DNA from 3 places in the Jeotgalibacillus marinus genome. Region 2 is predicted to be linked to each of the others. Evidence: riboswitches for the same ligand, from Rfam matches in the RefSeq annotation. Region 2 holds a riboswitch; each other region holds the start of a gene.
What was found. Region 2 has a riboswitch for thiamine pyrophosphate ahead of AB1471_RS03855 (YkoF family thiamine/hydroxymethylpyrimidine-binding protein). Riboswitches for the same ligand answer to the same signal wherever they lie in the genome.
Positions count from the first base shown of each region.

Region 1: another riboswitch for thiamine pyrophosphate. It lies ahead of AB1471_RS12320 (ABC transporter substrate-binding protein); the one in region 2 lies ahead of AB1471_RS03855 (YkoF family thiamine/hydroxymethylpyrimidine-binding protein).
Region 3: another riboswitch for thiamine pyrophosphate. It lies ahead of tenI (thiazole tautomerase TenI); the one in region 2 lies ahead of AB1471_RS03855 (YkoF family thiamine/hydroxymethylpyrimidine-binding protein).

Region 1 covers NZ_JBFMIA010000012.1:10,629-21,275, forward strand. Annotated here, with positions in the region: gene AB1471_RS12310 (hypothetical protein) at 1-353, shown strand, start outside; gene AB1471_RS12315 (hypothetical protein) at 670-1,437, shown strand; TPP riboswitch at 1,935-2,044, shown strand; gene AB1471_RS12320 (ABC transporter substrate-binding protein) at 2,229-3,230, shown strand; gene AB1471_RS12325 (thiamine-binding protein) at 3,235-3,528, shown strand; gene AB1471_RS12330 (ABC transporter permease) at 3,525-4,295, shown strand; gene AB1471_RS12335 (ABC transporter ATP-binding protein) at 4,288-5,013, shown strand; gene AB1471_RS12340 (hypothetical protein) at 5,003-5,194, shown strand; gene AB1471_RS12345 (hypothetical protein) at 5,182-5,343, shown strand; gene AB1471_RS12350 (hypothetical protein) at 5,583-5,912, shown strand; gene AB1471_RS12355 (hypothetical protein) at 6,215-6,658, shown strand; partial or broken gene AB1471_RS12360 (ABC transporter ATP-binding protein) at 6,802-6,885, shown strand; gene AB1471_RS12365 (transcriptional regulator) at 7,010-7,234, shown strand; gene AB1471_RS12370 (YqzL family protein) at 7,352-7,483, shown strand; gene AB1471_RS12375 (hypothetical protein) at 7,704-8,021, opposite strand; gene AB1471_RS12380 (hypothetical protein) at 8,131-8,385, opposite strand; gene AB1471_RS12385 (GntR family transcriptional regulator) at 8,850-9,620, shown strand; gene AB1471_RS12390 (SLC13 family permease) at 9,687-10,647, opposite strand, start outside.
Region 2 covers NZ_JBFMIA010000002.1:167,269-177,915, forward strand. Annotated here, with positions in the region: gene AB1471_RS03810 (acyl-CoA dehydrogenase family protein) at 320-1,468, opposite strand; gene AB1471_RS03815 (YczE/YyaS/YitT family protein) at 1,588-2,241, opposite strand; gene ybaK (Cys-tRNA(Pro) deacylase) at 2,485-2,967, opposite strand; gene AB1471_RS03825 (hypothetical protein) at 3,240-3,530, opposite strand; gene AB1471_RS03830 (oxidoreductase) at 4,006-4,677, opposite strand; gene AB1471_RS03835 (SE1832 family protein) at 5,001-5,171, shown strand; gene AB1471_RS03840 (VOC family protein) at 5,299-5,685, opposite strand; gene AB1471_RS03845 (MATE family efflux transporter) at 5,725-7,107, opposite strand; gene AB1471_RS03850 (MarR family winged helix-turn-helix transcriptional regulator) at 7,104-7,568, opposite strand; TPP riboswitch at 7,725-7,831, shown strand; gene AB1471_RS03855 (YkoF family thiamine/hydroxymethylpyrimidine-binding protein) at 7,940-8,575, shown strand; gene AB1471_RS03860 (ECF transporter S component) at 8,576-9,166, shown strand; gene AB1471_RS03865 (ABC transporter ATP-binding protein) at 9,150-10,647, shown strand, end outside.
Region 3 covers NZ_JBFMIA010000017.1:7,073-17,719, reverse strand. Annotated here, with positions in the region: gene argH (argininosuccinate lyase) at 1-98, shown strand, start outside; gene AB1471_RS13835 (LCP family glycopolymer transferase) at 219-1,298, opposite strand; partial or broken gene AB1471_RS13830 (Crp/Fnr family transcriptional regulator) at 1,747-2,125, shown strand; TPP riboswitch at 2,370-2,506, shown strand; gene tenA (thiaminase II) at 2,632-3,318, shown strand; TPP riboswitch at 3,767-3,869, shown strand; gene tenI (thiazole tautomerase TenI) at 3,967-4,572, shown strand; gene thiO (glycine oxidase ThiO) at 4,616-5,740, shown strand; gene thiS (sulfur carrier protein ThiS) at 5,757-5,960, shown strand; gene AB1471_RS13805 (thiazole synthase) at 5,963-6,730, shown strand; gene AB1471_RS13800 (thiazole biosynthesis adenylyltransferase ThiF) at 6,727-7,743, shown strand; gene thiD (bifunctional hydroxymethylpyrimidine kinase/phosphomethylpyrimidine kinase) at 7,777-8,583, shown strand; gene AB1471_RS13790 ((4Fe-4S)-binding protein) at 8,974-9,381, shown strand; gene AB1471_RS13785 (GNAT family N-acetyltransferase) at 9,428-9,703, shown strand; gene AB1471_RS13780 (hypothetical protein) at 9,940-10,449, opposite strand; gene AB1471_RS13775 (hypothetical protein) at 10,437-10,562, opposite strand.

The DNA of each region.
Region 1 (10,647 bases), on a different contig from region 2:
TCAGAGGCACATTAGCTTGGTCAGACAATAAAAAGTTTATAGATGGTGACAATGCCTCTGTTGTTCAATTGAATAATGGTGAAATTCTAGCAATGGCTTCGTCAGAAGCACGCTTGCCTGTGCCTATTGGTCCTCTTCTTCCTGCTATGAAATATTCTATAGGTAGTTTGGGCGTTGGAAATCAAATAGATTGGGATAATACAGATAATATACATTCGTTTTATAGCACAAGTCTTGACTTGGCTGTAATGGATGATGGGGTAATAGTTAATTTATACACACGAAATGGTTTACTTTATACCGATTTAGGACATTTGGACAATGGAAATATAATTTGGCAGAATGTAAACTAGCGTACTTTCATGTAAACTTTAAAACCCTTGATGATTCCAATAGGAATTATAAAGGACATTATACACTGCGTCTGATCGAATACTCATAACGTACATAGTAAAGACCGACTTATCTTTTGGTGGTCGGTCTTTGTTATAGGTATTCTTTCCTCTATATATTGAAATCGTTAATCACTTGGTCTATTTCATTCCGGGAGATTCCTATATAGCGTTTCGTCACGAAGATGGAACGGTCATTTATTTTATAACTTAGGAAAATTGGAAGACGATAAAATGGTTTGATTTCTAAACGATCATTATATAAAGGGGAGATCTTATGTTTAAGAAAATCATTACATCCGGTTTAGCAGTGACTATGTTAATGGGTGGAGCACATGCAATGGCTTCAGAAAAAGAAGATCATGAAGCAACGATAAATCAAGAAAATACTGTTTCATATTCGTTTGATGAACAGGATCATAACTTTTTACCGGGTATTTCTGACTATCTTAAATTTGCGGGTGAACCACATATGATTGAACATCAACATTATTTGTCCGATCTTCCAGAAGAAATAGAAGGTAATAAAGGTCTTTTGATGGGTAGTAACAACTTTGGTGTTCAAAACTTTTTATACACGACAAAAAAAGTGGATGCAGATTTAGATTTAAAACCAAACACAACATACAATGTTGAATTTGATGTGAATATCGCCACGAACGCTCCAAAAGATTCCCGTGGTCTTTATGGAAGCCCTGCTGATGATCAAGCGATTAAAGCGGGAGTGACAACGTTCAAACCAAAAAGCGAGGTAACAAGAATGATTGATGGTCCACGTGGATCATTCTACGCGATCAATATGGATCTTGGTATGGGATTGGTTTCCGGAACAGATGCAATCATGCTTGGTGATATGGCAAAGCCTACAAGTTTAGGTTTTGAAACGTATGAATTGAAAAATGTAAACAATGAAAATGAGCCTTTCGTTATTACAACAGATCAAAACGCTAATCTTTGGTTAACGGTTGGTACGCATTCATTTTTCGGCGGAAAAACAACGTTCTACCTCACAGAAATCAGCGTAACAGCAAGAGAAGTAGAATAATAAGTTATACGAATAAAAAGAAAGACACCACCTTTTTTGAAGTGACCCCTGTCCAGTAGACAGATTAAAAAAGCATATTTTAAGCAACCTGAGTTCTATATGTATAAGGGCTCAGGTTGTTTTTCTTTTTGAATCTTGGTGAATATAAAAATGGTTGTATCGGCGAACGGCATACATAACCTCCTCAGCCTTACGGAAAATGACTAAAGGGATTTTCCAGATGCATTGTCCCAACAGTTCTTCTTTTGGGACTATCTGCTTTCTTCTGGTGCTTCTTTAGTAACTGATTGGGCACCTTTATCACTATGTAGAAGAATTCCTTTTACCTCCCGTTTTTCCCTTGCCTTGCCTTCATGAGGGGATCTATCACCAGTTATAATGGTGGTTAAGAAGGAAAAAATGAACTCTCACTTCTATTTTTCTACTTATCCCTTGAAACATATGCAGATCTGTGGCAAAGTTAAACACTGATAAAGCATTTGAACGAACTTCATAACTGAAACATGTGGGGGGACCAGTGTTGCTGGTTGAGACCGTATCCTGAAGATACACACCCTTGGAACCTGATCTGGTTAAAACCAGCGTAGGGAACATATTTAAACATTCTTATTTATGTTGATATGCACCCTAGGTAAACGGCCTATGGTGCTTTTTTGTCGTATGTTTAAGGGATTAGTATGCATACCTTTTTAGCGGTGTTTTGCGCTTTTCTTATTGATATGATATGTCCCTCATTTTAGTTCCATCGTTCAATGCTTTTAACAGATTTGGTAGAGGGAGAGAAGAAGATAATGAAAAAATGGATAGGATTTCTAGTGGTTGTTCTGTTGCTAGCGGCTTGTGGGAATAGTGACGATAATAGCTCTGAACAAAATGACGGTGAAGAGAATTTAAAGGAAGTCACAGTGGTATTGGATTGGACGCCGAATACGAATCATACGGGTTTATATGTAGCTCAAGATCAAGGATATTTTGCAGAAGAGGGACTTGATGTCGAGATCATACTGCCAGGTGAAGCAGGTGCCGATCAGCTTGTGGCTTCAGGTCAGGCGGAATTTGGGGTTAGTGCTCAGGAAACCTTAACGCAAGCGCGTGTCCAAGATATACCGATTGTTTCGATCGCAGCGGTGATTCAACATAATACATCTGGCTTTGCGTCGCCTGTAGATAAGGAGATTACCTCACCACAAGATTACGAAGGTAAAACGTATGGAGGATGGGGAGATCCTATAGAAGAAGCAGTGATTTCCTCTTTAATGAAGCAAGAGGGTGCAGATGCAGAAAAAGTGGATATTGTGAATATAGGTGAAGCAGACTTTTTTACAGCTGTCAAAAGGGATGTCGACTTTACATGGATCTATTACGCATGGACAGGAATTGAAGCGGAACTTCGCGGGGAAGAATTGAATATGCAGTATCTTACGGATTACTCAGATCAGTTAGATTACTATACACCTGTTCTGACGACGAATGAGGAGTTGATTGCAGAAAATCCCGATATCGTTCGTGCATTTGTAGCAGCAACTTCGAAAGGGTATGAATATACCATGGATCATCCAGAAGAAGCGGCGGATGTTTTAATAGAGGCTGTTCCAGATTTAGACTCAGAATTGGTTAAAGCAAGTCAACAATGGTTGTCGCCAAAGTATCAAGATGATGCATCACAATGGGGAATACAAGATCAAACGATTTGGGAAAACTATGCACAATGGATGAATGAAAATGGTTTATTGGAAGGCGATCTGGAAGCGGAAAAAGCCTTCACAAATGAATTTTTACCAAAAGGAGAATGAATAGATGAGTAACTCTTTAGTTAGTATTCAAATTATACCGAAAACAAAAAATGGAGAAGATTCCATTCCATATGTAGATGAAGCGATTGCTATCATTCATGAGTCAGGAATACGATATGAGGTCCATCCACTTGAAACAACGATGGAGGGGAATTTGACAGAAATTTTCTCCGTTATTGAGAAGATGAACCAACGTATGACGGAAGCCGGCTGTGAATATGTTATTTCCCAAGTGAAAATCCTTTATCAGCCGAGCGGTGCCTCGATGGATAAATTGACAGAGAAATATCGTTCATGAAGGTTCTACATAGAGGATGGAGACCATTATTGGTCCTCATCCTCTTCGTTTCTATTTGGCAGTTATCCAGCTGGGTATTTGAAATACCGAAGTGGCTTCTTCCTGCACCATCGGAAATATGGGCAGAGGCAATAGCAGGGTGGGGAAATTACAGTCATCATTTCATTTCAACGATCAAGCTATCCTTACTCGGGTTATTGATTGGTAGTGCTGTCGGTCTAATCGTAGCTGTTAGTTTGCATCGCTTACCAACGATGAGAGAGGCATTTTATCCGGTTATTATTTTGTCGCAAAACATTCCTATCATTGTTTTGGCCCCGTTGTTAGTCATATGGTTTGGTTTTGGAATCCTACCAAAAATCATTATCATCACGTTAGTTTGTTTTTTCCCAATTACGATTGCCGCATTGGATGGATTCCGGCAAACGAGTGCTGAGCTTATGCATTATATGAAAATGGCTGGTGCATCAAACAAACAAATTTTTTGGAAGGTAGAGTGGCCATATGCGTTACCTTCGATTTTTTCAGGCCTGAAAATAGCTGCTACATATAGCGTAATGGGTGCGGTTATTTCTGAATGGCTGGGAGCTCAAGAAGGGATTGGGGTTTATATGACTCTTGCCTCTTCTTCATTTCGGACAGATCGTGTCTTTGTTGCGATTTTCCTAATTATGATTTTAAGCTTATCATTCTTTGCTATTATTTCTTCATTGGAGAAGAAAATCGTGAAATGGAAGCCTAAGGGAGAGGGAAGTAATCATGAATAAGCTCAGTGTGAAAAAGATAACGAAATCTTTTGAGGAGAATAAGGTGCTGGAAGAGCTATCTTTTCATGTCAATGAAGGAGAATTTGTTTCGATATTAGGTCCTTCTGGAAGTGGGAAGAGTACCTTGTTTCATTTAATTGGCGGCCTCTATACCCCAGACTCGGGAGATATTTGGATGGATGGAGAACGAATCAATGGACAAAGGGGATCAATCAGTTATACGCCCCAATCTTCATCATTATTGCCATGGCGGACAGTCCTTAGCAATATTCTGCTTGGAGGAGAGATTGTTGGCCAAAAAAACGAACCAGAAGCCTTGCGAATGATTGAAAAAGCAGGTTTGAAAGGATATGAACACTCGTATCCTTATGAATTATCCGGCGGGATGAAACAGAGAGTGGCTTTTATCCGGAGTTTGTTGAGCCCACAATCACTCATTTGTTTAGATGAACCGTTCTCAGCCCTTGATGAATTTACGCGGCTGGAGATGCAAAATTGGCTGCTTTCCATTTGGGAAGAATACAAGCGCTCCATCTTACTGGTCACACATAATATTGAAGAAGCCCTCTATCTATCCGACCGTATCATCGTCTTATCTGGTAAACCAGCAAAGGTCAAAAAAGAGTTTATTGTTCCTTTTCCAAGACCGAGGCAGGAGTCCATTGTGTTGAGTGAAGAGTTCTTGCAATGGAAAAAGAAAATCTATAATGAACTATAGCAATCACCTGACTGCTCCAAAACTAGCCAATGGGAAGCAAATAGGAATGATTCGTGCCATGTCTTCTCAAGTAGCAGAAAAGCGTGGGAAATCGGTTGCGTATGGGGGCAGTCAGCTCAAGCAGTTGTTTGGCTACCACTCAATCATTTCGATTTGGTGGTTTTTTTATTGTTGCCACTAAGGTACATGTTAATGACAGTAAATGAACAGGAACTGCCATTTTCATACGTCATAAATAATGATATGATTGGTGAACGAGAGGTTCAAGAAGGAGTATTGGACACGACAACACCGATGGGAAAGCTTATGGTCACGATGCTTGGAGGATAGTCGAATTTGAATATGACGTGAACCGAAAAAAACAACTTGAGGGGATCGCAATAGCAAAGAAGAACGGGGTATACAAAGGCAGACCAGTCAAATATTCAGCGAACAACATAAAGTCAAACATGCGATTGATTATACCTATAGGAGCGAACAGTGAAAGAGGTGGCTTCTATCACGGGTATTAGTGAGCGGATTCTCTACAGAAGGATGAAGGATCAAAATATTACACGAGAGGTGACTCTATGAAAAAACTAGTAGCGGCATTTAGTGTGTGGGCTTTGTTTGCATTGACTGTTTTTATTCTAATAGATCCACCAACGAATGGACAGTCATCAAATAACAAATCGGCCCACTATTTGGTGGGTGTAAATTATGATCGCTTAGTAGAGGTGGGAGAAGTAGCGGTTGGGTTTGAGGTTGGAGCGGTTGAAATTCTGGAAATGGATACACCTATAGTGGAAGCTATATCTGTAGAAGGTGTAGCGGTTGGGTTTGATGATGAAACGGTTGAAATTCTGGAAATGAAGACACCTATAGAGGAAGTTGTATCTGAAGAAGATGAAGGTAATTAAAAACGCCTTGCTGGGTCCCCATGGATCACGGCAAGGCGTTTTTGACAATCTGCAAATGATAGTCTTTAGAATTTACATTTTTGTCTTTTATTTATTGCAGTTCGTACCAGTGCCAGTCTAAGCGCTCATTAATCACGACCGATATATAGTTTGTCAAAATGGAATCATGTGTTTAGCAATGATACTGCCATTTTTCATGTATTTTCTACTTGCCCAATACAGTTAAAAACGAAAGGAGTTTTACCTCTGTCAAATAAAAATAATGATAGAATTGCAAAAAAATTGGAATGACAGTCGCTGTTATGTTAACGATCATAGTAGTTTTATTGTTTTTTATATCTATTTCTATTGGTATATGTTTTGGAGTTGTGTATTTATTATCAAATTTTTCATTTGTTAATTTTCAATATTATTCGAATTTCTGGGATAATGTTTTATTTTTTATGGGACTTACTGTTTTAAATCTATTTGTACTTGCATTAATTGAGGTATTAATAACGATAGATAGGATAAAAGTGAAAAAGTTATTAGATTTGGGACCTACTAATGTAAAAGAGTGGATTTTGTACTTTTTAGTGTTCATTGTTTATATGAATGTTTTTAATATCTATTCTGTTAGATTAGAGGCTACTGTCGTGGGAACTAGTTTCATTGCTATATGTTTTGTCACCATTTTTGTTTTTCTTGAATTTTTACTTGATAAAATTCAAGGTGAGGAAGAGCAGGAGCGTTTGGAAGATGTATAAAACTCTATTGTTGAGTCTGTATGTGACCTGGTTATAACAAAGGATGTTATCGAAATCAATATAGGTATTGTATATATCGAATGGAGGGTATACAAAGCTTTGCAGATTATATTTGAGTAGGAACACTCGTATCCTTATGAATCATCCGGAGTCTGCTGGGCCCACAATCACTCAGTTGTTTAGATGAACCATTCTCAGCTCTTGATGAATTCGCACGTCTGGAGATTGCTCTTCACGGGTAGGATTTTGTGTGGGGCGCTACTTATATAATATGAGTACATAATTTCTCTTTTTGGGTATTTTTTTTCGCATCTTGGTCAATGATAGGTGAAAAAAGGAGGGAAGGTAAAGATGTTTGTATTAGGAAAACCGAGGAGTAAATTTGGTTTTTTTTTAGATAAGAGAAGTATTACCGTAGTTGAATTTTCAAAGGAATCAGGTGTTACTAGAAAAACATTGGGGAAGGCTTGTAACGAAAGAGATTATATTCCACGCCAAGATGTAATGAAGAAGATTTTAAAGACTGTTAGAAAAGTAGATCACAACGCTAAAATGAGTGATTTTTGGAACATGTGACTTTCGATGGGATAAAGGGTTGGACAGGTTTCGAGTCATATTCAGTCTTATTGGTTGAACGTTAAAGTAGAAAAGTTGTGTGTGCATTTATGGAATAACATGAAAGGTGTGAGGCAAATGCTTGATATTACTTGGGAAGTGTTTAGTCAGACTGGGAATGTTGAATTGTATCTTCTGTTAAAAGAAATAGAAGAACAAGAAGTTGTGCATATAACCGAAAACAAAGAAACAGCGGATTTTTTCGTATAATCGCTTTTAACTTTTGATTGAATATTCTGTATTATTGTGCTAAACTAATATCAACTGTCATGATACGTACGGTTACTCCATCCGTTCGGATCAAGATGACCCCCAGGAAGATAATCTCTCGCCTAGGGGTTTTTATTTATGGGAAATAAAGTATAAAAGACAGTCCACCAGTCCACCTATCCACCTACCAATTGAAGTAAGAGTGGTTAAGTGATGACGGTCAATATAGTATATGTAAACCCACATCATCAAAGTTTTGAACAATAAAATTCTTCACCAATACGCCAGAAGTATCCATAATAGTTATACCGATACTTCCGATAATACCTCCATCTATTACAGGTGTCACTTTCCCGATCCCAATCAGCTTGATATTCTCTTTACTAATGGTGACTTCTTCTGTATAAGGATCACCATTTCCTTTTGCTTTTACTAATATGATATCTGCTGGATTGGCTTCCGTAACTGCATCTGAAATCGTAGGAAATTCATCAGGCACCATGAGTGTTTTTCCGTTAAAGACAAGGACCCCTACCACGATGACGACACCTATGAAGAGTACCCCAACAAACGTGAGTATAATACCCGTCACTGAACATTTGGACGTTTTTTAATCCCTCACCTCTCTACCTTTCCGAACGGTGTTTTCAGCAGTGATGCTTTTCATCTTTCAAACACTTGCGTACAAATTTCGCAATAAGAAAGACGGTAATTATCGCAAAAATAATCCCGATAATAAGGACGATAATCGCAGGGATGACAACCACGAGATCGCATATTTCTCCGAAACCTAATACCAACAATGCTGTGGCGATAATAATGGCGTTTGATAGTGCCAACCAACAAAGGGCAAAGCCCACTCCTTTACATGCACAACAGACTTTTTCTTCTTGAAGGGTCATCGTTTTTCACCTCGTTTTTTTATTTTTGCTGACTATCCACCTTATGAGAGAAGACCCCGATATGTTGATGAAGTTAAAAAAGACCCGTTAGCGTCATTTTCGCCGTGCCATTCGTTACGATTAAGCGGTAAGACTTTTTCCTATTACTGTTTCAATGTACTAAATTATGTTTTTGGGTGATGTGACTTAAGTCACACTTTGTTGATTTGTAACAATTTTACGTGTTCCTTTTTTTCTATTTTCGAAGGTGTATCCTTAGTTAAAATTGGTGTTGATGGTTGATTATTGTAAGCGAATAAGTTAATAATGAAGACATAGCTTACCCTTTTTGTAGGTCAATGGGTGTGTCGTAACTTTACACGTAGAGGTGACTAGTTTTTGGTCGCTCAAAGCTGTTACATCAACGAATTTCGGAGATTTCTTAAATGTAGTTTTGACAATAACTGAAGGTTGGAGCAGGCTAGATGAAAAATAAAAATATAATGACTGATGTAGAAAAAGAGAATTCACTTATATCAAATGATAGGGTACAAGAATTCCAGCGATTTATTGATCGTTTAGAGGGAATGGGTGAGTATCGTTTACCTCAACGTGCTTACCATATTATTAGACTGGCTATTCGAGATTTAATGCTGCCTCCTGGAAAGGCAATATTAGAACGTGAGATGAGTGAAGTGCTCCAAATGAGTCGAACTCCTGTAAGAGAAGCGCTCGTACGATTAGAAACGGAAGGTGTTGTTCGACTGGTTCCAAGACGAGGTTTTATTGTAGAGCCGATTGAAAAGGTGGATCTTAAGGAAATTTATGAAGTTGTCGAAACGTTGGATGGGCTTGCGATCGAGCTGGCTACTATGCGGGTAGGCGACACAGAACTTGATAAACTTGAGTCAATCATTAAGAATCAGGAGGAAGAACTTGAAAAAAGGAATCTAAAAGGGTGGTCCATTCTAGACGATTTATTTCATTCTTCAATTATTGAATACGCAAAAAGTAAACGTCTTCATGCAGTGATTGATAGTTATTCAGATCAATCTTATAGAGCTCGATTATTTACGATCAAACATCGTCCAATTCCTCATCGTTCTATTGTAGAACATAAAGCAATGGTTTCATGTATGAGAGCAAAAGACGGTAAAGCTGCTCGTATGGTCATGCAGTCACATCGGAGACGGGCTCAAAAGGAAATTTTGGACGCTCTAGATAAAATAGATGAAATGAAGCGCGCAGATAAATAAGAAAAAGGCAGTTTCCTATAATCAATAAAGGAAACTGCCTTTATAAATGTGCAGTAAGTAATTGGGTTATAGTAACCCACCAAAGACGAGGGGAACAAAGTAGTAAACAATAATGGTAGTAAAGAGGATGGATAACAAATTTAGCCATACGCCCGTTTGCGCCATTTTACCCATTTTTACATAACCTGTTCCAAATACAATGGCGTTTGGTGGTGCGGCAACTGGAAACATAAATGCAAATGTCGCTCCCATGCAAGCAGCTACCATTAGAACGATCGGATCAGTACCCAATGATACGGCAGCGGCAGCTACAATTGGATACACCATTGTGGAAGTGGCTGTATTGGAAGTGAACTCAGTGAGTATAGAAATGAGACTAACGATTAATACAATGATAAGGAAGATTGGAACACTGTTGAAGTTAATTAGTTGTCCACCGATCCATTCATCGAGACCAGAGTTCATAATACCCGCAGCCAGAGCCAACCCCCCACCAAAGAGCCATAAAATTCCCCATGGAAGTTTAAGAACTGTATCCCAGTCTAAAATCGTCCCTTTTTTATTTTTGGCAGGGATTAAAAAGAGAATGAACCCGCCAATTAATGCAATAAGTGTGTCATCGAGCGTAGGAATAAAATTGTTAAGTAGAAAACCACGTGTGATCCATGCTAATCCTGTGAGTGAAAATACGGTTAATACTACTTTTTCTTCAAAACTCATCTTACCGAGGTTCTCAAGATCTCTTTTAACAATGCTGCGTCCTCCAGGTATATCCTTTACTTTCATCGGAAAAGCGATTTTAACAAGATAAAGCCAGACAAGGGGGATAAGAATAATAACCATAGGTAAACCGAAAAGCATCCAGCGTGCAAAGGATATTTCTACACCATATAAATTAGTTACTGTGGCAGCTAAAATTATATTGGCTGGCGCACCAACCAGTGAACCGAATCCTCCTATAGTAGCTGAATAGGCAGTCCCGAGCATTAAAGAAGTTCCAAAGGGGAAGTTCCCTGGGGTGGTGTCA
Region 2 (10,647 bases):
ATCCATTCATCAATGCTATCTATTTTAAACAAAATTCGTCTACCAATCTTGACTGAAGGATGTCACGATTTCTAACAAATTTAAATACTGTATATTGAGAAACAGCTAAGTAGATTGCCACTTCAGCTGTTGTGACAGTAGTTCTTCCTATTCAATTAAAACACGTCCAATCATTTAATTTATCATTTATATTTCCTGTAAGCAAGAAGCGCATCTCCAGATAACGGCTTATTCACATCCTTATTATGCCATCAACAAATACAGTAGCGATTTTGATTAACTTTCTCTCCATCCTCAATAATCCGTCTCTGTGTAAACTTTAAATCGTTTTTATCGCTTGCTCACCAAAGGTCTTTTTCACCATGTCTTCCATCGGCGGGTTATGGAGACCCATTCGAACGTCTAAGTAGTATCGTTGCATCGGGTTTTTTTGTGACATTGCTTGTGGACCAACAATTCTCATCGCTTTATCCACAATATCAATGGCTGCATTTGTCACGGTAACTTTAGCAGATGAAAGGAGCGCGCGAAGTTGCTCTTTATCATTCGATTCCTCATACGATTGTGCGGCATGGTATAGAACTTGGCGTGCACTGAGCAATTGAATATCCATTTCGCCGATTTCCTGTTGAATGTTGGGCATTGACCCAATTGGTTTTCCAAGTGAAGCTGGTGTGTAGGAAGCAGCAAATTCAACAGCTTCATCTCTTGCAGCTCCCGCAATCCCGATGTAACAAGCCGGGATATGAAGTTGCCAACCTGGTGTCCACGGTTTGCTTTTTTTATCATGTCTTTTTAGTATAAAGTCTTTTGGAATAACTACTTTATCCATTACAAGATCATGACTCGCTGTCCCCCTCATCCCTACACTATCCCACGTTTTTAGAATGGAGACTCCTGTTGTTTCTCTCGGCACAACAAAAGTAGCAATCTCTTGTGATTTTTCGATTGTTGCTGTCACAAAAAAATAATCAATTAACGGTGCTAATGACGTATAAGACTTCTTACCAGAAATCACCCAATGATCGCCCGATTGTGTTGCAGTTGTCCCTGGTAACGCACCGCGCATAGGGCTCCCTGCACCTTTCTCAGTCGATGCCGTGTTGATTAACGCACCTTGCTTAATCTTATCCAATAACCAGTCTGTTACATTTTTATTCCAATGACGCTTTTCGCTAAATTCAAGTAAACTCCCAACATGCCAACCAATCGATAGCGCTGTTGCTCCGCTTCCTTTTGCAATTAGCTCTTGTCCAAGAACAAATGAATACAACCCCATTCCCTGTCCTCCAAATTGTTTTGAAAGCGTTAAGGTATGATAGCCGATTCCTTTTAATGCATCTATATTTTCTTTTGGCAATGAATTTAATTGATCAAGTAATGGTTCTCTTTTTTTGAAAAGCGGTCGTAATTTTTCCAGTTCTCGAACCATTTCTCTTTGCTCGTTAGTGCGGACGAAATCGTACAAAAAACCACTCCTGTCTAACATCGTTTTCTTTCCGTATACCTTAAGAATATGCATAATTACCATTCTATGTTTTAACTAAATAAAAAAGAAGCGTAACACGATGTCCGCTTCTCTTTTCTCTATAATTTTTTTGATGCTAAATGAGACTCATTTGTAGCATTATTTTGGTCCAGCAAACGTTGAAGTAGCAAGGTGCTTTGCGGTAACGACACATTAACAATTGACCCAAGAAATAGTGCCATAATGAGGGTTCCAACACCAACAGGTCCTCCAAGGGAAAGGCCAATAACTAGCACGACAAGCTCGATTCCTCTCCGAACCTTACTGATGCTCCAACCTGTTTTTTCTACAATCATCATCATCACCGTGTCTCTAGGACCAGCACCGAGATTGGCAGAAACATAAATTCCTACACCATATCCCATCACCACGATACCAATACAAAAAACCGTTATAACTCCGGTCAAAGTGGAGGGTTCTGAAATCAAGAAATTAAATACATCAATAAAAATTCCGATCAACACCATATTTAAAACGGCTCCGACTCGAGGTGGCTTCTTTGTCACAATCACGGTTACACCGATAATGAGAACCCCCATAATGATCGACCACGTGCCTACGGTTAAACCAAGTTGTTGAAATAATCCAACATGTAAAACATCCCAAGGACCTATACCCAAGCGTTGTCCTTTTATTGTTAAGCTAACTCCAAGTGCCAACAGGACAAGACCTGTCATAAAAAAGAGCCAACGTAACAAATAGTTCCGGCTCATCCATCCTACCTTCTTTCCTTACAAAAATTCATTCGCCCCCCTAAGGGTCTATTGCTCCACTTTACCACAAAATGACTGTATGAGGGGTAAAAGAATTTTTACAATTTTTGAAGGTTATACTACAGGAAGATCGGCTGAGACCTATAGCTTGTTGTGGGCGACAATTCATCGGGGAGATAAAAATCACTAAAAGAGTCCGCTTTTGTCGGGCTCTTTTCCTATTCTATTAAAACTGTTAACTACTTAAGTTAAATCAACTAGTTTAGCCTCTGTCACTTGAAGTAAATCCGACACACTCAATTCGACTTGGGTCCCAACTTGCCCTGCACTTACTATGATCGAAGACAAGTTTGTAGCTTGGTTAGCAACAAAAGTTGGATATTTTTTTTTCATGCCAATCGGCGAACAACCACCTTTAATGTAACCTGTTATGGATTGAATATCCTTGACAGGCACCATGTCTATTTTCTTTTCTTCAACTGCTGATGCTGCCTTTTTTAAACTTAGTTCTCTTTGCACCGGCACGAGGAAAACATAAACTTGCTTTGAAGACCCATGTGTGACAAGCGTTTTAAACACTTCTTCAACGGTTCGGTTTATTTTTACCGCAACGGAAGCGCCATCCAGCAATCCATCATCTATATCGTATTGAAATCTTTCATACATAATACCGCTTGAATCCAGCTTCCTCATTGCATTCGTTTTTCCCTTTGCGCTTTTTGCCACCTCAATCACCACCATCCCATTGTGTAAATAGTTTTATTATAGCTGATTTTGAATACTTTGATTTCAAAAGTGTTGAAGAGACCATAAAACGTTCGTTTTGTGTAATACAATTAAAATCATCAATCTTAATAAGAAGAAATATTATTTCTGTGAAATGTTTATATTTTATATTGAATACTTTTTACCAATTGCCTTTTCATGTGCCTAAAAACAGAAAAGCCATCCCAATTGGAGTGGCACGACATCAGATAGATCCTACAGGATCACTTCTACTATCTTTTTCTATAAGAAATAACAATATTAACGACTGACAAAAGAACGATAGCTATAAACAAATATGAATTTTCATACATTTCTAGGTTTATTTCATCTGCCGCATAGCCTAATACGATAAGATCTAACATAGAAACCACTACAAAAATAAATGAAATGACCACAACAGTAACCCAATTAATTAGCTTAAAATGCTTACTAAAAAAAGTAACGATCAAAAACAAAACAATCGAAATGACTAAAAAGAATATAAACGTATAGTTGATAAAATCGAAAGCCTCATGCGACATCACAACAACCCCCTTCATGGATAAAAAAATCTACTTTAAAAAGAAGTTTATGAGTTACACTGATGGATTACATGCTTTAAGAACAGATTGCGTGTAGCCTACGCTTTTACGAGCTGGGAGAAAATCCCGTAAAGCACTATCAAAAAAGACGCCATCTTTTTTCAAGAAAAGCGCCCGTTTTATGGCTTAACAAATTATCTGTTAAGCCTTGATAAAAATGGCTCAAAACGTATAATGACGGATAGAATTCAGTGTGATTCGTCAGTCAAAATTTTAGAACCTTACTTGTTGATCCAGGTTCATCTTCCCATGATTTGAAAAAATCGTTCAGGCTTCGATACATCTTAATCCTAAAATATAGTCATAAATTATTCTTCTACATTATTGTTGATATTACCTTCCAGATTCGAATTCTTTTTTCTTGTTTAATATCTTCGTAGGAATGCAAATAACTTGCCCCGGCATTTGGTGATTATCATTCTTTTATACGTTCAACTTTTTCAATAGCTGCTGAATTATGAACGATAACTTTTTTACTTGGTGGCATTAAGGCGTTTTCAACCATGGCAAGTGCGACTTGCTCCGCGTGAATAGCGCGATAAGAACGCAGCGGACCAACCATTGTCCAACCTATCAATCCCATCATTTTAGCACCAACTATTTCTCCTAAGCGGAATTCTTCTCGATCGCCAACCAGGAGTGATGGTCGAAAAATTTGCAATCGTGGTAAGTCCATTTCTTTTAATTGTTCTTCCAACAGGCCTTTTATACGATTATAAAAAAAGATAGATGATGAATCGGCACCTATTGCTGAAATAACAAGGAATTGTTGTGCATTATTTTTTTTGGCAATCGAAGCAAATTGAATTGGATAATCCAAATCCACTTGGCGAAACGCTTCTTTTGATTTTGCTTGTTTCATTGTCGTCCCTAAACAACAGAATACATCATCTACAGGTCCAATGTCTGCGCTCTCTAAATCGTTGAAATCAATTTTTTTTACTTTAATCTTAGGGTGGTGTTGATCTACAGAGCGTCTTGTAATCACGATAATTGATTCATATTCATTTCGACTACAAAGCTCTTTGACTAGCTCCTGCCCTACTAACCCAGTTGCCCCAATAACAGCTCCTGTACGTTTATTCATATGTATTACCACTCCTACTGTACAATTTATTTTTATTTAACCCGGCTCCATTAGAGTGGGTAAAATGATGCAAAATTATCACATGCGCATAATCTAGGCATATCGCTCTTTTTATCTGGTTTTTCTCTGTTCCTAACTTCACGGACTACTTGATACAATTCTAGATTAGTATAAGCCGTTGGACTCAGTGAAAGCAAGATAGTGGAAGTAAAGCGTCTGAGTGAAAACTTGATTGCATTTTAAGGAATCTTTAATACAACAAAAAAAGCGAGCTGCCATTTGCTATACTAAATAAAAAAATAGATTAAATGAGGTGCATTAACTTGGATAAAAACACAATTGAACAACGCATTATAGAGTTAAAGATGGAATACGTTCGTGCGCAGGATGATTTAGAAAAGCATGAATCAGTTGGAGCTGATGCAACATCTGCCGAAAAAAGACTCGTGATAATTGAAGCGGAACTAGAGGAACTGAGGAAACTACACTTGTAAGGGGAGTTAATAAAGTTAAAAGAACGATGCACTTTTTGAGCATCGTTCTTTTATTATAAAAACTTTAGGAATTATTTATTTGTAAGCAACGTCTCTTGCCGACCGAGGTTAAACGAGCACATCCGCTTTAAAGAGGTGCTACAATTTCAACTTTTATACGGTCAGGGTCCTCCGCATAGAGAGCATAATGACTAGGCCCACCAGCATATGGGTACTGGTCTTCATACAACAAACGATCCCCCCGCCCTTTTATTTGAGCGGCAAGTGAATCAACTTGCTTTTTTGATGATGCATAAAAAGCCAAATGATTCAGCCCCACTCGCTTGCGATGATACCCAGCTTCTGAGTGTTCTTTGTCAACCTGTACAAACACAATGTAAGTATCACCATGCTTTAAGCTAAATCCGTGTTCCCAGCTTTGAAATGACTCATAGCCAAGTTCATCTAATAACCAAGTCCAATATTCTCTTGTTCGTTCAAGATCGGAAACATACAACTCAATATGATGAAGCACTCACTTTCCACCCTTTCATATACACAAATTTCTTCTTACCTATCCATTCACTTCCACCTCACGCAATTTCTCCTGGGCAGGTGCTTTTTGAAATAGGGTTGAACGATCTCTCCAAATGAAGAACAGCGATAGTACAAATGACAAAATATCCGCTATAGGAAAGGCGATCCAAACACCCACCAAACCGAAGAAGGATGGTAAAATAAGCACGAGCGGAATTAAGAATACCAGCTGTCTAGACATTGATAATACAAGCGATATTTTTGCCTTACCGAGCGCTTGATAAAGACCTCCCGAAACCATTTGAAAACCAATGATTGGTGCGGCAAGGAATACCCAACGCATTGCTTCTTCTCCGCCTTTAACCACTGTCGGATCAGTTGAAAAAATAGACATCATAGCTCCAGGGAAAAGCATCGTTACAACCCAAACAAACGTTGCCAGTCCACTTGAGATGATGATTCCAAGCTTTAACGTGTCACTCACTCGATGATAAAGCTTGGCACCATAGTTGTAGCCAATAATCGGCTGCATCCCTTGAACAATTCCAAACATGGGCATGATTGCGAACATCATGATTCGATTAATGATTCCAAAAATCGCCACAGCCGTATCACCACCATGCAACACTAGCATCCAGTTAACAGCGATAAACATAAAGCTTCCTGCTACTTGACGGACAAACGTAGCTGAACCAATCCCAACAATCTCTTGTACAACATTCAACTTTGGCACTAGTCCAATCCATTTAAACGTAAGCGAGCTTTTTCCCGTCCAGAAATACAAGAATATCCAAACTGCCCCTACCGCTTGTGAAATAACGGTTGCAATGGCTGCTCCAGCTACCCCCATGTCTAACCAGAAAATAAAAATTGGATCCAGCACGATGTTCAATCCCGCTGAAATAATCATTGTCAGCATGGCCACTTTGGCATTTCCTTCAGAACGAACAATATTATTGGATGCCATCATAAAAGCTTGAAAAAGAGCACCATACAAAATGATTGACATATATTCACTCGCATAAGGAAGAACATCCTGTGTTGCTCCAAATGCAACTAAAATCGGATCCAAAAAGCTTAATGACAATCCAACCATTATTATACTAAATAACCCTACGAGCCACATAACATGACCGAACACTTCATTGGCTTTTCCTAATTTCCCCTCACCAAGTCTTCTAGAAATAATAGATGCTCCACCAATTCCAATAGCTGCTGCAAAGGCTGTGATGATCAATTGAAGCGGGAAAGAAATAGAAAGTGCAGCTACCGCTTGTGTGCCCACGCCTCGTGCGATATAAAATGTATCTGCGATATTGTATAATGCCATAACGAACATTCCTATAAACGCCGGAAGCGAAAATCGCATCATAAGTTTAGGTATTTTATCCGTTCCTAGCTGAGTACTTTGCTGTTTCATTTTTCTTTCACTCCTTCCTCTTGTTTGATTTTAGCGATGGCATTTGTGGCCATTCTTTTTAAAAGACCAACTACAATGACTTTTTCTTCATCCGTAAAATCTTCTGTTAATGTATTGGTCCAGTCTTTCAAAATAGATCTGATCATCGGCTCCATGTCCAAGGCTTTTGCTGTTAAGCAGACAAGGTGTGAGCGTCGATCTGTAGCATGAGGTTTTCTTGTTACATAGCCCTCATCTTCAAGTTTTTTCACTGCGCGAGCCGTAGTCGTCTTATCAATATTAAGTACATTCGCCATCTGTTCCTGCGTCTGCTCTTTTTTTTCGAACAATACCATCAAAAATTTCACTTGTCCCTCACCGAGCCCATACTCGTCGAAAGTTTTGCTTAAGTGCATATATCCATAACGATGAACAGTAGACAGCCACCGTCCAGCCGATTCATATGATCGTTGATTTTCCATCTTTATACTCTCCATTCCGTTTATTTCATCTGCAATCCATTATAGCAAAAAAGTAGTTGCATTAGCAACCTTTCGTGAGCAGAAGTATAATTTGCTACTTTACAAGAAGTACATCAACCATTATGATGAACGTGGCAAACAAACTGCATATGAAAGTCGATACACTAGGGGTGCTCGTAAGGGCTGTGATGAGAACATTTTGTTCCGATCCCTCATTACCCGATCCAGATAATACTGGCGTGGGGAAGTGTGGTGACTCATCATTCACAGTAACTGGCGAACGTCCGACTTGATGATGAAGTAGCTGCATTTCCTTTCAAGGATGCAGCTTTTTGTTTTGTCTAAAAACACATCATCAGGGGGAATTATATATGTCAAATACTCAATCACCTGAAACACCAGGCACAGGAATCGCATGTGGAACAAGTCAAATTGTCGGCTGTCGCTTTTCTCTTCACCCGATGTCCGATTCCTTTGTTTCTCTTATCAATGAAGCTTTTGAGAAAGTAGATACCTCGAAAACTTGGCGTTTCACCGACGATGTGAGCACCTTGGTCCGAGGACGTGAAGAACACGTTTTTGACGTGGTCAAAGCAATGGTTCTTCACGCAACGAAAACAGGTGTTCATGTCGTTTTAACTGCTACATTTTCAGTTGGTTGCCCAGGTGATTCTGACGGTGACACGTTTATGGCAGAAGATAATATTCGTTTAAATGAGCCCAACGTCAAAAATCTTAAACAATACGTTTCTTCTCAATTTGCTCTTTACCCAATGGGAGATCCAGATTATATGGAAACCATCATGGATCAGGTTGAGTTGGCGAAAAACCACGGCACACTAAATAAAAGCGTTCACTATGCGAGCGGCCTTCATGGAGATATTCATGATGTTTTTAACACATTAGAGGATGTTTTTAACAATGCCAAGAAAAGTAACAGCGCACATATCGTGATGACAGTAAACATGAGCATCAATAGTCCCTCTCACAAATCAGAGGAAAATTAAATGTTAGCTAAATGGAAGCTCTCTGAAATAATTGTCTTGTCTGTTTTAGCGGTTGTCTTCGGTGTGGTGTATCTTGCATTCGTTCAATTAGGTAATGTGATGGCCGGAATAATGGGACCGATTGGCTATGAATGGATTTTTGGTATTTGGTTCATCGTTTCGATTATCGCTGCTTACATCCTTCGTAAGCCAGGTACAGCATTTTTATCTGAAACGATTGCTGGTACGGTCGAGGTGTTAATCGGAAGTGCAACAGGTCCAATGCTAATCGTAACCGCAATGGTTCAAGGTGCTGGAGCTGAAGCCGTCTTTGCTGCAACACGCTACAAACGTTGGAGTGTTTGGGTACTGATGCTTGCTGGTATGGGGTCGTCTGTTACAAGTTTTGCGTGGAGCTATTTTATTTCAGGATACGGTGCGCTAGATTCAGGTTATGTCACACTTATGTTCGTGCTGCGTTTAGCAAGTGGTGCCATTTTAGCTGGTTTACTCGGGAAATGGATTTCTGATGGGCTGTATCAAACAGGCGTATTGAACAGCTATGCCATTGCACGCGCTAAAAAGAGGGATACATATGAAGAAGCGTCTTGATCACGTCGTCATCTCTTTTGACCAGGTAACCTACCGACATTCCGAAGAGCTTGATCCTGTTTTAAATGAACTTTCCTTTGTAGTAAATCAAGGTGACAGTGTACTGCTTTCAGGACCGAGTGGCGCTGGCAAGAGCACTTTAACAATGTTAATGAACGGGATACTACCAGAAAACGGAAACGGTGTAATAGATGGACGAATTAAATGGTTCGGAACAGTCTCTACCAACTGGGTTGCTGGGTCCATATCCAAAAAGATTGGAGTGATGTTCCAAGATCCTGATAGCCAATTTTGTCAGACGACCGTTGAAGAAGAAATTGCTTTCGGACTCGAAAATCTCCATTTACCAAGGACCGAAATGGTTCAGCGTATACATACTTCTTTAGCAAGCGTCGGATTAGATGGGTTTGAACAACGAACGATTCACCAATTATCTGGTGGCCAAAAACAGCGAGTGGCCCTTGCTTGTCTACTCGCCATGAAAACGGAGATCTTGTTACTAGATGAACCGTTCGCCAATATCGATCCTTTATCAAGAAGAGAGCTAATTGCTTGTTTATTTGAATTAAAACAAACGTTTGATTTAACTATCATCGTGATTGATCATGATCTTCATGGCTGGGTCGAATGGATTGATCGCGCTTTATTGCTAGATACAGACGGACGCATTCAATTGGATAAACCGATGGATAAAGCTCTGAGTGATCATTATGACGTTTTTGAAGAGTTGACGATTGCACTTCCACTCTTTATTCAAGTGCAGAAGATCCACGGTCAGTGCGTTTATGTAAAGGAAAAACATTGGAAAAAGCATGCGAGCGAACAACAATGCGATCTACTTCACGAAAAGATCAAAATTAAGCCAAAAAAAGAGACTAACACCCCTCCTTTAATCCAAGCAGAGGCACTCACGTATTCAGTTGAAGGGAAAGACATTTTACAAAATGTTGATCTAGATATTTTACAAGGAGAAACCATTGCGTTTTGTGGCCATAATGGGGCTGGAAAAAGTACGCTCGCCCTTTTGTTGGCAGGTCTCTTTAACCGCTATACAGGGAAGGTTTATCTCCAAGGAAAACCTCTAGAACACCTTTCTTCACAAGAGGTTCGCAGTCAAATTGGCTATGTATTTCAAAATCCTGAGCATCAGTTTGTTGAGCATACAGTCAAAGAAGATGTTGGCTTTGGCTTAAAACTAAAACGGTTACCTGAAGAAATTGTGTCAGAACGAATTCAGTCTCAGCTGCGATCAATCGGACTAGTAGGTTATGAAGATCACCACCCTCTCTCTTTAAGCCAGGGACAAAAAAGAAGGTTAAGCGTTGCGAGTATGACAATTGATGACCAGACACTTCTTTTATTGGATGAACCAACCTATGGACAGGATGCAAAGTCATTAAAAAACCTTGTTGGCATGATTCAAGAAAGAAAACAGCAAGGAAAAACGACTGTTATGGTTACCCACGATATGGAGCTTGTTC
Region 3 (10,647 bases), on a different contig from region 2:
AACGTCGTGAATCTGCCGGTGGAACAGGATTTATACAAGTTGCGAAGCAATTGGATAAAGCGAAGGAATGGTTAGCAACAAAGGCATCGGTCAAATAAAACTCTCCTTTGTGAGAGTTTTATTTTGGTTCAAATGTTACTCATAGTTTGTAACTAACCATTTATAAATAATAAGTAAGACAACAAAAGCCTCCTATTAAAATAGGAGGCTTAGTTTTTCTATTGGTATATATTTGTTTCATCATCTAGCTGATTTGATTCGTAATTCGTTTCATTATCTAGATCTGTTTCATAATTCCATTCATCATCTAGTTGGTCCGTTTCATGATCCGTTTCATCATCTATCTGATTTGATCCATAATTCGTTTCATCATCTATCTGATTTGTAATCATATTATGGTATTTTTGAATTTCTTCTTCACTAACCTGCTGATAAGAAACACCATCACCAATATCCAAGTCTTCACCTTCAATTTGGTGACTTTCTATATTTTTACCTGCTGAATAGTAATTTTTTGCAATATACTGCATGTCACTAAAAGAAAGATTGGTCTCCACATTACTTCCGACTGCATCTAAAATATCCTGATATCGTGTAAAAGAAGAAAAGCTAGCTGTTTTATTAATGATTTCAGTAAGGACCTGACGTTGTCTGTCTGCTCTTCCATAATCTCCACGTGGATCTAATTTACGCATACGTACATATCCAAGAGCTTGGTCACCATCTAAATGAATTTCTCCTTCTTTATAGAGATAATCTTTTTTATAAAGGCCTTGTGTATCGAACCATTCAAAGTCATTATCAACGTCAACTCCATCAACAGCATCGACAAAATCTGCAAAACCTTCCATTTGTAAATTGATATAAAAATCGATGTCTATATCTAAGAACTGCTCAACTGTATCAATGGCCATTTGAGTACCACCAAAAGAATAGGCGGCATTAATTTTATCAACACTATCATTCCCGACAATCTCGGTTCTGGTGTCTCTAGGAATAGAAAACATGTTTACAGATTCATCTTCAGGGTTGACAGTCGCAAGGATGATCGAATCAGTTCGTCCTCTCGCATCATCATCGGTTTTATGAATACCCATAAGCAGAATCGTAATTGGTTCCTTATTCTCTAACTTTTTATTTGTTGTTGTGATAGCCTCTTGGTCTTTGTCTGGTAGAGGCACATATATTTCATCCGTAGTCCCTTTAACTGCGTTATAAATAGAGAGTGCGTTTATACCGATAATTACAATGGCTACTCCTAAGAAAATACCTAGAGTCCAATATAGTTTCTTTTTCATTTGTTTTATTTCCTCATTTCGATGTTTTTTTGTAGAATAAAAAATTATGTGTGCGAATCTGAACGTTTAACACAATCCCTACTGTCTTCCTCCGTAGTTTATATGGAAGAACAAGGCCAGTTACGGGAATTACTCCAATAGCTATCCCTTTATCTTGAATTTAGGATGATAAAAATAGATATTAACAACAAAGAGGTACCTAAGAGCAGCATTCTTCTCTTATAACCTAAACATAAATTTTATATGAGCTTTTGGGATTTGTCCATTTTGAAATTGACTTCCTTCCATTATGTGTTATTTTACTAGGACCTTTTTCCATATAGCTTGACTGCTATTCATATGAGTTTAACTATTCGTAAATTCTATCAACCTAAGTAGATCTTACAAGTATACGCATATTATATAACTGGCATGTTACGACCATGTTACAAATACAAATGAATAAAATGGAGCGTTTGCAAAAGCGAGTGGAGATAACCTGGCCGTTCAAGGGATGGTACGCATTATTTCTTCAAAACTTCGCCCTACCAAATGTAGAATTATTTAATGTGTTAGTTCCATGGGATGAATTTTTAGTTGGTCTTGGGTTAATTCTAGGTTGTCTGACGGCTCCGGCTTTAATTGCAGGAACATTTATGAATCTTAATTTTTTGTTAGCTGGAACAGTTAGTACAAATTCTAATTTAATGACAGTAGCAATGATTCTATTATTAGTTGGTTCAGCAAGTTACTATTGGGGGGCAGATCGTTATGTTATGCTGTTCATTAAAAAACGCCTGAACAAAAATGACATTCAAATTAATAGAAAAATAGTAATGGAATCGTAATCCATTGCTCGCACCCTTCAAACAAGGCTATCGTGACGTAGATTGCCGTGAAAGAGAGACTCAGTTTAACGTATTCATAGAGTTCTTGTTGCTTTCGTGTTTGACAAGTATTTAAAGGTACGAGTAATTGTGATAAAATCAGTTTGAGTCATCGTTCGGACCAATTGGTTTTGTCGACATTACTTATAAGTGGTCACTGGATGGCTTTTCTATGTAGCATTTTATTTTGCAATTGAATAGTAATATCTTCCACTAGGGGGACCTTCCAACAGGTAAATGGAAATCGTTTGCTTGTTAAAAGGTTGAGATTAAAGTAAAGCTTTAAGACCCTTAGAACCTGATCTGGTTTACACCAGCGTAGGGAAGTGGCGTTGCGGATCAGTATGATGTTAATTATTTTTCCAATACAACCACTTTCTAACGTTTGTAAAGAAAGTGGTTTTTTATTTGCCATAGATCAGGGGAAGTAAGGGGAGTTAAACAATATTATTGGGGAGGCTACTAAAATGACATTTTCAAAGCTTTTAAGAGAGGAATCAGATCACATTTGGGAAGCGAGCTTCGGGCATCCTTTCGTTACAGGAATTGGTGATGGGACATTGCCTTTAGAGAGCTTCCGTTATTATGTCATGCAAGACGCTTACTATTTGTCTCATTTTGCAAAAGTTCAAGCTTTAGGTGCGGCAAGGGCGAACGATTTGGAGACAACAAATAGCTTGGCAGCTCATGCTCAAGGAACGTATGAAGCGGAATTAGCTTTACATAAGAACTTTTCAAGTCGTCTTGGAATTACTGAAGAAGAACAAGCGAACTTCAAGCCGTCGCCTACTGCCTATGCATACACATCACATATGTATCGTGCCGCGTATCAAGGGCATTTAGGCGATATTATCGCAGCCATATTACCTTGCTACTGGCTTTACTATGAAATTGGGGAGAAACTTCAGTCGTGTTCCCCTGAAGAACCGATTTACCAAGAGTGGATCGCTGCATATGGTGGGGAATGGTTCAGAACGCTAGTCGAGGAACAAATCAATAGAATAGACAAGATTGCTGAAACGCTTACATCAGAGGACCTTGAACGTATGAAAGAACATTTTATGATTAGTAGTCAATACGAATATTCGTTTTGGGAAATGGCTTACAAATTAGAGGAATGGCCAGTCCAAGAAGATGCATTAAGTCACAAATAGAAAAAGCGTTTGGTGAGGTTAGGATACCAGATAAATAAAATGGGAAACGGCATCCGGTGGCAGATGCCGTTTTTTTGTCCACTAACCTTGAAGTTTATGATTAGCCATTGAGGTGTCCTGATTATTTTAGTTGAGAATGATAACCATAAGCTGGTGATAGAAGTCAGGATTAAGAAAACGTGCTGTCGTGACGTATACCGTTATGTTCTTCTACTAATTTCTCTCGAAGGATGCGCCTACTGAAGACGGTAAAATAAATTGGTATAGTATTGTAATCACCAATCCATTGAATCTAAACTATCTTGTCATCGCTGACGCGGTTCTGGTGCAAGAATTATTTGATAGTGACATACAATCTACATCAACTGTTAGTGAGGAAAAGTAATCTTTTAGTATTTTCTTTTAGCAATGATAGCGGTATGTTATTCTAGTCTTATACAAAAGAATAAAAAAACACTAGGGGAGTCTTTTAAAGACCGAGATGGAGATAATCCAGACCCTTTGAACCTGATCTAGTTAGAGCTGGCGTAGGGAAGTGGAAAATGTAAGTTATAGTTTTTACATATAACCAAAAACCACTCCAATGCTGGGGTGGTTTTTTTATTGATCTGAAAAAAGATCTACGCTTTCCATTAGAGGAGATCGTCTATGAGAAAAGAAAAGCTACATGTCATATCAACAGGAAGGCAGAAGCCAGAACAATTAGCAGAAATTGTTGGTTCGATCCATCCATATATTGATGCCATTCATATTCGTGAAAAGTCAAAAACAGCTAAAGAGATATTCGAGATGGCGAAGTTATTAACGGACAAGAGGGTTCCGTTATCTAAAATAATCATCAACGATCGAATAGATGTGGCTTATGCATTAAAGGTAGAAGGAGTGCAACTAGCCTACCATTCCTTACCTGTTGCCATTGTAAAAAAACAGTTTGCGAGCTTAAGGGTTGGTTGTTCGGTTCATTCAATCGAAGAAGCTCAAATGGCACAAGAACATGGTGCAGATTATGTTATTTTTGGACATGTTTTTCCCACGCAATCGAAACCAGGAGCAGTCTCAAGGGGTTTAGAACAGTTAGCAATCGTTGCTAATGCTGTGTCTATTCCAGTCGTTGCAATAGGTGGAATAAAACCTACAAATGTTAGGGGGGTCATCGAAGCGGGGGCAAAGGGTGTTGCTGTGTTGTCAGGGGTACTAGAAGCAGAGGATCCGTTAGCAACAGTAAAGGAATATAATCGAAAGTTGTTAATCTAACAATGGCATGTGTTAGACAGTTTTATAGGAAAAGGTGATTTTGATGAGCGATAGGTATGGTGCGATCGTAGTAGGTGGGGGTGTTAATGGAGGCGCCATTGCCTATAACCTTGCAAAAAGAGGGGCAAAGGTTCTTTTGTTGGAAAAGGGTCGACTGGCTAGTCAATCTTCTGGAGCTGCTGCGGGAATGCTAGCGGCTCAAGCGGAATTGGATGGAGAGGGAACCATCTTTCAATTAGCAAGAAAAAGTAGAGCGATGTTTACAAAACTAGCAGATGAAATAAAAGACACGAGTGGAATAAATATTGAGCTCAAAAATAAAGGCATGCTAAAGGTTGCCTTAAATGAACAGGAACAGCAGGAATATAAGCGAGTCATTTCGATTCAACAACAACATGGGGAACAAGCCGATTGGCTGACAGGAGAAGAGGTAAGAAGGAAAGAGCCAGTATTGTCTGATGCTGTTACTGGTGCCATGCATATTGAACAAGATGGGCAAGTAGAAGCCCCTCAGTTAGCTTTAGGTTTCTTAAAATCTGCAGCGGCACGTGGGGTAGTTATCAAAGAGTTTGTGGAAGTGCATAACATTCAGATTTCAGATGGGAAAGTTATGGGTGTTGTGACGAATGAAGGTCATTTTATGAGTGAAAAGGTCGTTGTAGCAGGTGGTGCTTGGAGTAATAAGTTACTCTCAGAAACAGGATTACAGCTAGCTACCTATCCGGTAAAAGGGGAATGTTTTTCTGTGGTCACACAGTGCCCGATGCTATCGAGTACGATCTTTTCACATGGTTGTTATCTTGTGCCTAAGCAAGGTGGAAGAATCATCGTTGGTGCAACTGTTAAACCGAGAACATTTAACCAAACAGTGACGATAGAGGGGATCTCCTTGCTGATGGAAAAGGCAAAAAAACTGATGCCGTCTATTGTGGAGGCAGAATGGGAGCAGGCGTGGGCTGGTACTCGACCGCAAACAGCTGATGGGTTACCGTATTTAGGAGAACACCCTGAATATAAAGGATTATTTTTCGCAACAGGACATTATAGAAATGGGATCTTACTTGCTCCAATAACCGGTGAGGTGATCGCCGACTTGGTTGAAGGAAAAACGCCATCAGTCAATTTGGCACCTTTTCGATTAGATCGTTTAGTAACGGAATTAGCCTAAGTGAGGGGTGGAGAAAATGGAATTAGTGATTAACGGGGACAAGTTAGAAGTCCCGAATACAGTGGAAACCGTATCTAATCTACTGCAACACTTTGAGTTAGAACAAAAGGTAGTGATCGTTGAATGGAATGAAACGATATTGGAAAAAGGATCACACCAAGAAACGAGACTTTGTGACGGGGATAAAGTTGAATTAGTACATTTTGTAGGAGGCGGATGAAGATGTTAAAGATTGGATCATATGAATTTAAGTCAAGATTATTGCTAGGTACGGGAAAATATCCTAATTTTGATGTTCAAAAAGAAGCGGTAGAAGTATCTGAAGCAGAGATTTTAACGTTCTCTGTGCGAAGAATGAATATATTTGAACCAAGTCAACCGAACTTTTTAGAAAAGTTAGATGTAAAAAAGTACATATTACTTCCGAATACAGCAGGTGCAAAGACAGCAGAAGAAGCGGTTCGAATTGCTAAATTAGCGAAAGCTTCTGGTCTTTGTGACATGGTTAAAGTTGAAGTCATCGGCTGCCAAAAAACGTTATTGCCCGATCCAGTAGAAACATTAAAGGCATCGGAAGAACTGTTAAAAGAAGGATTTACCGTTTTACCTTATACTTCAGACGATGTGCTACTAGCGAAACGACTAGAAGACCTAGGCTGTCATGCGATTATGCCTGGTGCATCACCAATTGGTTCGGGTCAAGGGATTGTTAATCCATTAAACCTTAGCTTTATTATTGAACAGGCAAATGTACCTGTTATCGTGGACGCTGGAGTTGGAACGCCTTCTGATGCTGCCATTGCAATGGAATTAGGGGCGGATGGTGTGTTACTTAATACGGCGGTTTCTGGAGCAAATGACCCGGTGAAAATGGCCAAGGCGATGAAGCTTGCGATTGAAGCGGGACGACTAGGGTTTGAAGCAGGCCGTATTCCGAAAAAGCGATATGCGACAGCGAGCAGCCCTATGGAAGGAATGAGCGTTAGTTGAATGAACGGTATTCAAGACAAGAATTATTTGCTCCAATCGGGTCAGAGGGGCAATTGAAAATTAGCAAGAAACATGTGTTAGTGATCGGTGCAGGTGCGCTGGGAACGGGCAGTGCCGAAGTGCTTGTTCGTGCAGGAGTCGGTAAGCTGACGATTGTGGATCGTGACTATGTGGAGTGGAGTAACCTCCAGCGTCAACAGCTTTATACCGAAAAAGATGCCAATCAGCGGCTCCCTAAAGCGGTCTCTGCGAAAGAGCGTCTAACGCTTATCAATTCGGAGGTAGAGATTGAGTCCCATGTAATGGATGTCTCTGTAGAAGAACTCGAACAGCTTGTTCAGGGTGTCGATTTAATCATGGATGCAACTGATAATTTCGATATTCGGATGATGATCAATGACATTTCTCAGAAACATCAGATCCCTTGGATATATGGTGCATGTGTTGGAAGCTACGGGATTAGCTATACGATCCTTCCAGGAGAAACCCCGTGTTTGAATTGTTTGTTAGAGACTGTACCAATGGGGGGAATGACATGTGATACTGGCGGAATTATTAGCCCTGCGGTTCAAATGGTCGTTTCCTACCAAACCGTAGAAGCATTAAAAGTTTTAGTTGAAGATACCCACGCTTTAAGAAAAAAACTTGTTTCTTTTGATCTATGGGAAAATCAACATGTAGCGATTAACGTCGACAAGGTCAAGAAAGAAAGTTGTTTATCTTGCGGTTCAAATCGTACGTATCCGTATTTATCTATTTCAAACCAAACAAAAACCGCCGTATTATGTGGAAGAGATACCGTTCAAATCCGCCCCCCTGAACCAATGGATAGAGATTTAGAAAATTTGGCTAAGGTCCTTTCAGAACAAGGAGAGATATCACAAAACCCATACTTACTCTCTTTTTCAATCGGTGATCACCGCCTTGTTATGTTTAAGGATGGTCGGGTATTAATTCACGGAACAAAAGACGTTGCGGAAGCTAGAACGTTATATCACCGCTACTTGGGTTGAAATTTTCTACTGGAATCTTAAGGGGGATAATAAATGAGAATTTCTAAGGCTTTAACAATTGCAGGATCTGATAGTGGTGGAGGGGCTGGAATTCAAGCGGATTTAAAGACGTTTCAGGAACTAGAGGTCTATGGGATGTCAGCCATTACAGCGGTAACTGCCCAAAATACATTAGGCGTGCAAGGGATCTTCCCATTAACCGTTGAAGCAGTGATAGACCAAATAAAATCAGTGGGAGCAGACTTACATCCGAATGCCGTGAAAACAGGCATGCTCTTTAATAGTGAAATCATTGAAGCTGTTGCACATGCCATAAAAAAAGAAAAGATGGCAAAGGTAGTTGTTGATCCAGTCATGATTGCAAAAGGTGGGTCCCCATTATTACTGGAGGAATCGGTGGACACACTAAAAAAGAAACTAATACCGATTGCTTTTTGTATTACGCCAAATATTCCAGAAGCTGAAAAATTAGTTGGCTTTAAGATTGTGTCGTTAGAAGATCGAAAAAGGGCTGCAAAAACGATTTTTGACCTAGGAGCCAAAAGTGTCGTGATAAAAGGTGGACATGATGATGGGAACGAAGTAACGGATCTTTTGTTTGATGGTAACACGTACCATCTATTTTCTAGTCCTCGAATCGATACAAAGCATACGCATGGCACGGGCTGTACATTTGCTGCTGCCGTCACTGCGGAATTAGCAAAAGGTAAGTCCATTTTAGAAGCTGTAGAAACGGCTAAGTCCTTTATCCATGCGGCGATAGAAGATAGTTTAGGCATTGGAGCCGGTCATGGACCAACCAATCATATGGCGTATAGAAATCGAAAGGTGAATGTGTGAAGCATACATTAAAAAATTAGGGACAAATGGTAAACTCAACTGTGTCCCTTGTAAGAACCAATCATGAATATTATGTTCGTTTCTTCAATAGACATCATGTAAAAGGATCACGCAGAATCATTTGTGTGGTCCTTTTTCGTATAACGGTCAGATCATCTGGCTTTTTTCATTGTTAATGAATATATGTGACTTTTTCCTATATTCACCTTCTCTACTGAGTTACATTGAAAGACATATTACGATAAGTAACACTTTCACAAAAAATCTCAAAATAAAATATATTTAAATCGAGATTTTTTAATTGACAGTAATAGACTACTTTTATATGATACTCTCAATGTAGCTAATATCAAAAAATCAGAATTTATTTTATACAGGAGTGAATTGTAAATGAATACAGAAAGTAAACGATATACTGGAGAGAATATTGATGTGATCTTTCATCGTGAAAGATGTATTCATGCAGCTAAGTGCGTAAGGGGCTTACCCAAAGTGTTCAATCTTAAAGAGAAACCGTGGGTGAATGCAGATGGGGAAACTGTAGATAAAATCGTAGAAGTAATTGAAAAATGTCCAAGTGGTGCTTTGCAATATGAACGAAAAGATGGTTTCCAGCAAGAAAGTTCAGCTAAAGAGACAACAATCGAAGCTACTCTTAATGGTCCTATGTTTATTAGAGGAAATCTCTCGATAAAACAGAAAGAACAGACCATTAAATGTACACGAGCAGCACTTTGTGGATGTGGGTCTACTCAAAATGGTCCCTTCTGTGATAATAGTCATGTAAATAAAAGCTAAACATAAAAAATAAACTAATATAATAGATATAGAAAAGAGGGTAATCATGGAAAATATTATTAAAGGGAAAAATAAGTTTTATATAGAAAAAGAAGATCAAATGGTTGCTGAAATTACGTTTGTGTCAACAGGGGCAGAGCGACTTATTATTGATCATACATTCGTTTCAGAACAACTTCGTGGTGAAGGAATAGCAGAAAAGTTAGTAGAAAGGGTCGTCACATTAGCTAGAGAAGAAAATAAGAAAATTATCCCCCTTTGTCCATTTGCGAAAAGTCAATTTGACAAAAAGAATCAATATTATGATGTTCTAGCTAAGTAACTTGGATTTTTACCTAAGTGAATTAAGAGATAAGCAAGCAGCCAAGCGCTTTTTTTAAAAAGCCTTGGCTGCTAAAAGGTGGGAAAGTAACAAATGAAGTTGATGTTTTTTGTCATTTTCTAAGGTTTGATCACAATAGAGAATGAAACAAGAATAATGTCAGCAAAAAGCGAATAGTTATAGATCATACATACAGATAAGACCGCCAAGTAATCTATCATACAAGACGGTTTTTATTATGGTTTTAAAAAACCGGATTCATTACTTGCGCCTTCCTCGTGCAAATGGACAAATATTTTTATTAAGCTATCTAATTCTAAATTGTTTGCTGCTACATGATTACCACTTTTCATAATAATAGTAAGATGGTACAACCCCTGTGGATCAGCTGCAACTTCCAATCTATCACACATATCATTGTGTGTTTTTTCTTCTCTCAATACAGTTACAGAACCACCGCTTGACTTTTTGATATTTTCTTTTTCTTCTTCCAATAAATTTCGAAGAGAACCGGGGCTTAACTTTTCGATTCTTTTCATCAATTGATACGTATTGGTATGTGTGTCAAACATTGTTGTTCTGTTAAGTGGTTCATAACTTGGACTTTCATCTTCAGAGTGCAGGTAGTTAATTAAATTTATTAAACCATTAAGCTCTAATGTAGGTGCTACTACATCTTTACCATTCTTCATGATAAGTTTTAGGTGGTACACAGCCTCTGGATCTTCTGTTATTACCAACTGCATACACTTATCCCATGGTATTTCTGTTTTGCTACCCCATAGGGAGTAAGGGAGACTTCTTCGATTTTCCTTGATAAATTAGCCATATTCATTCCTTCGCAAAATAATGTTGTCATATTTTCACCTCCTTCATTTCTCATTTTACTCAGATTATTCCAAAAAACAAAGAAGAATTATTTTTTTGAAAAAAATAACTCAATA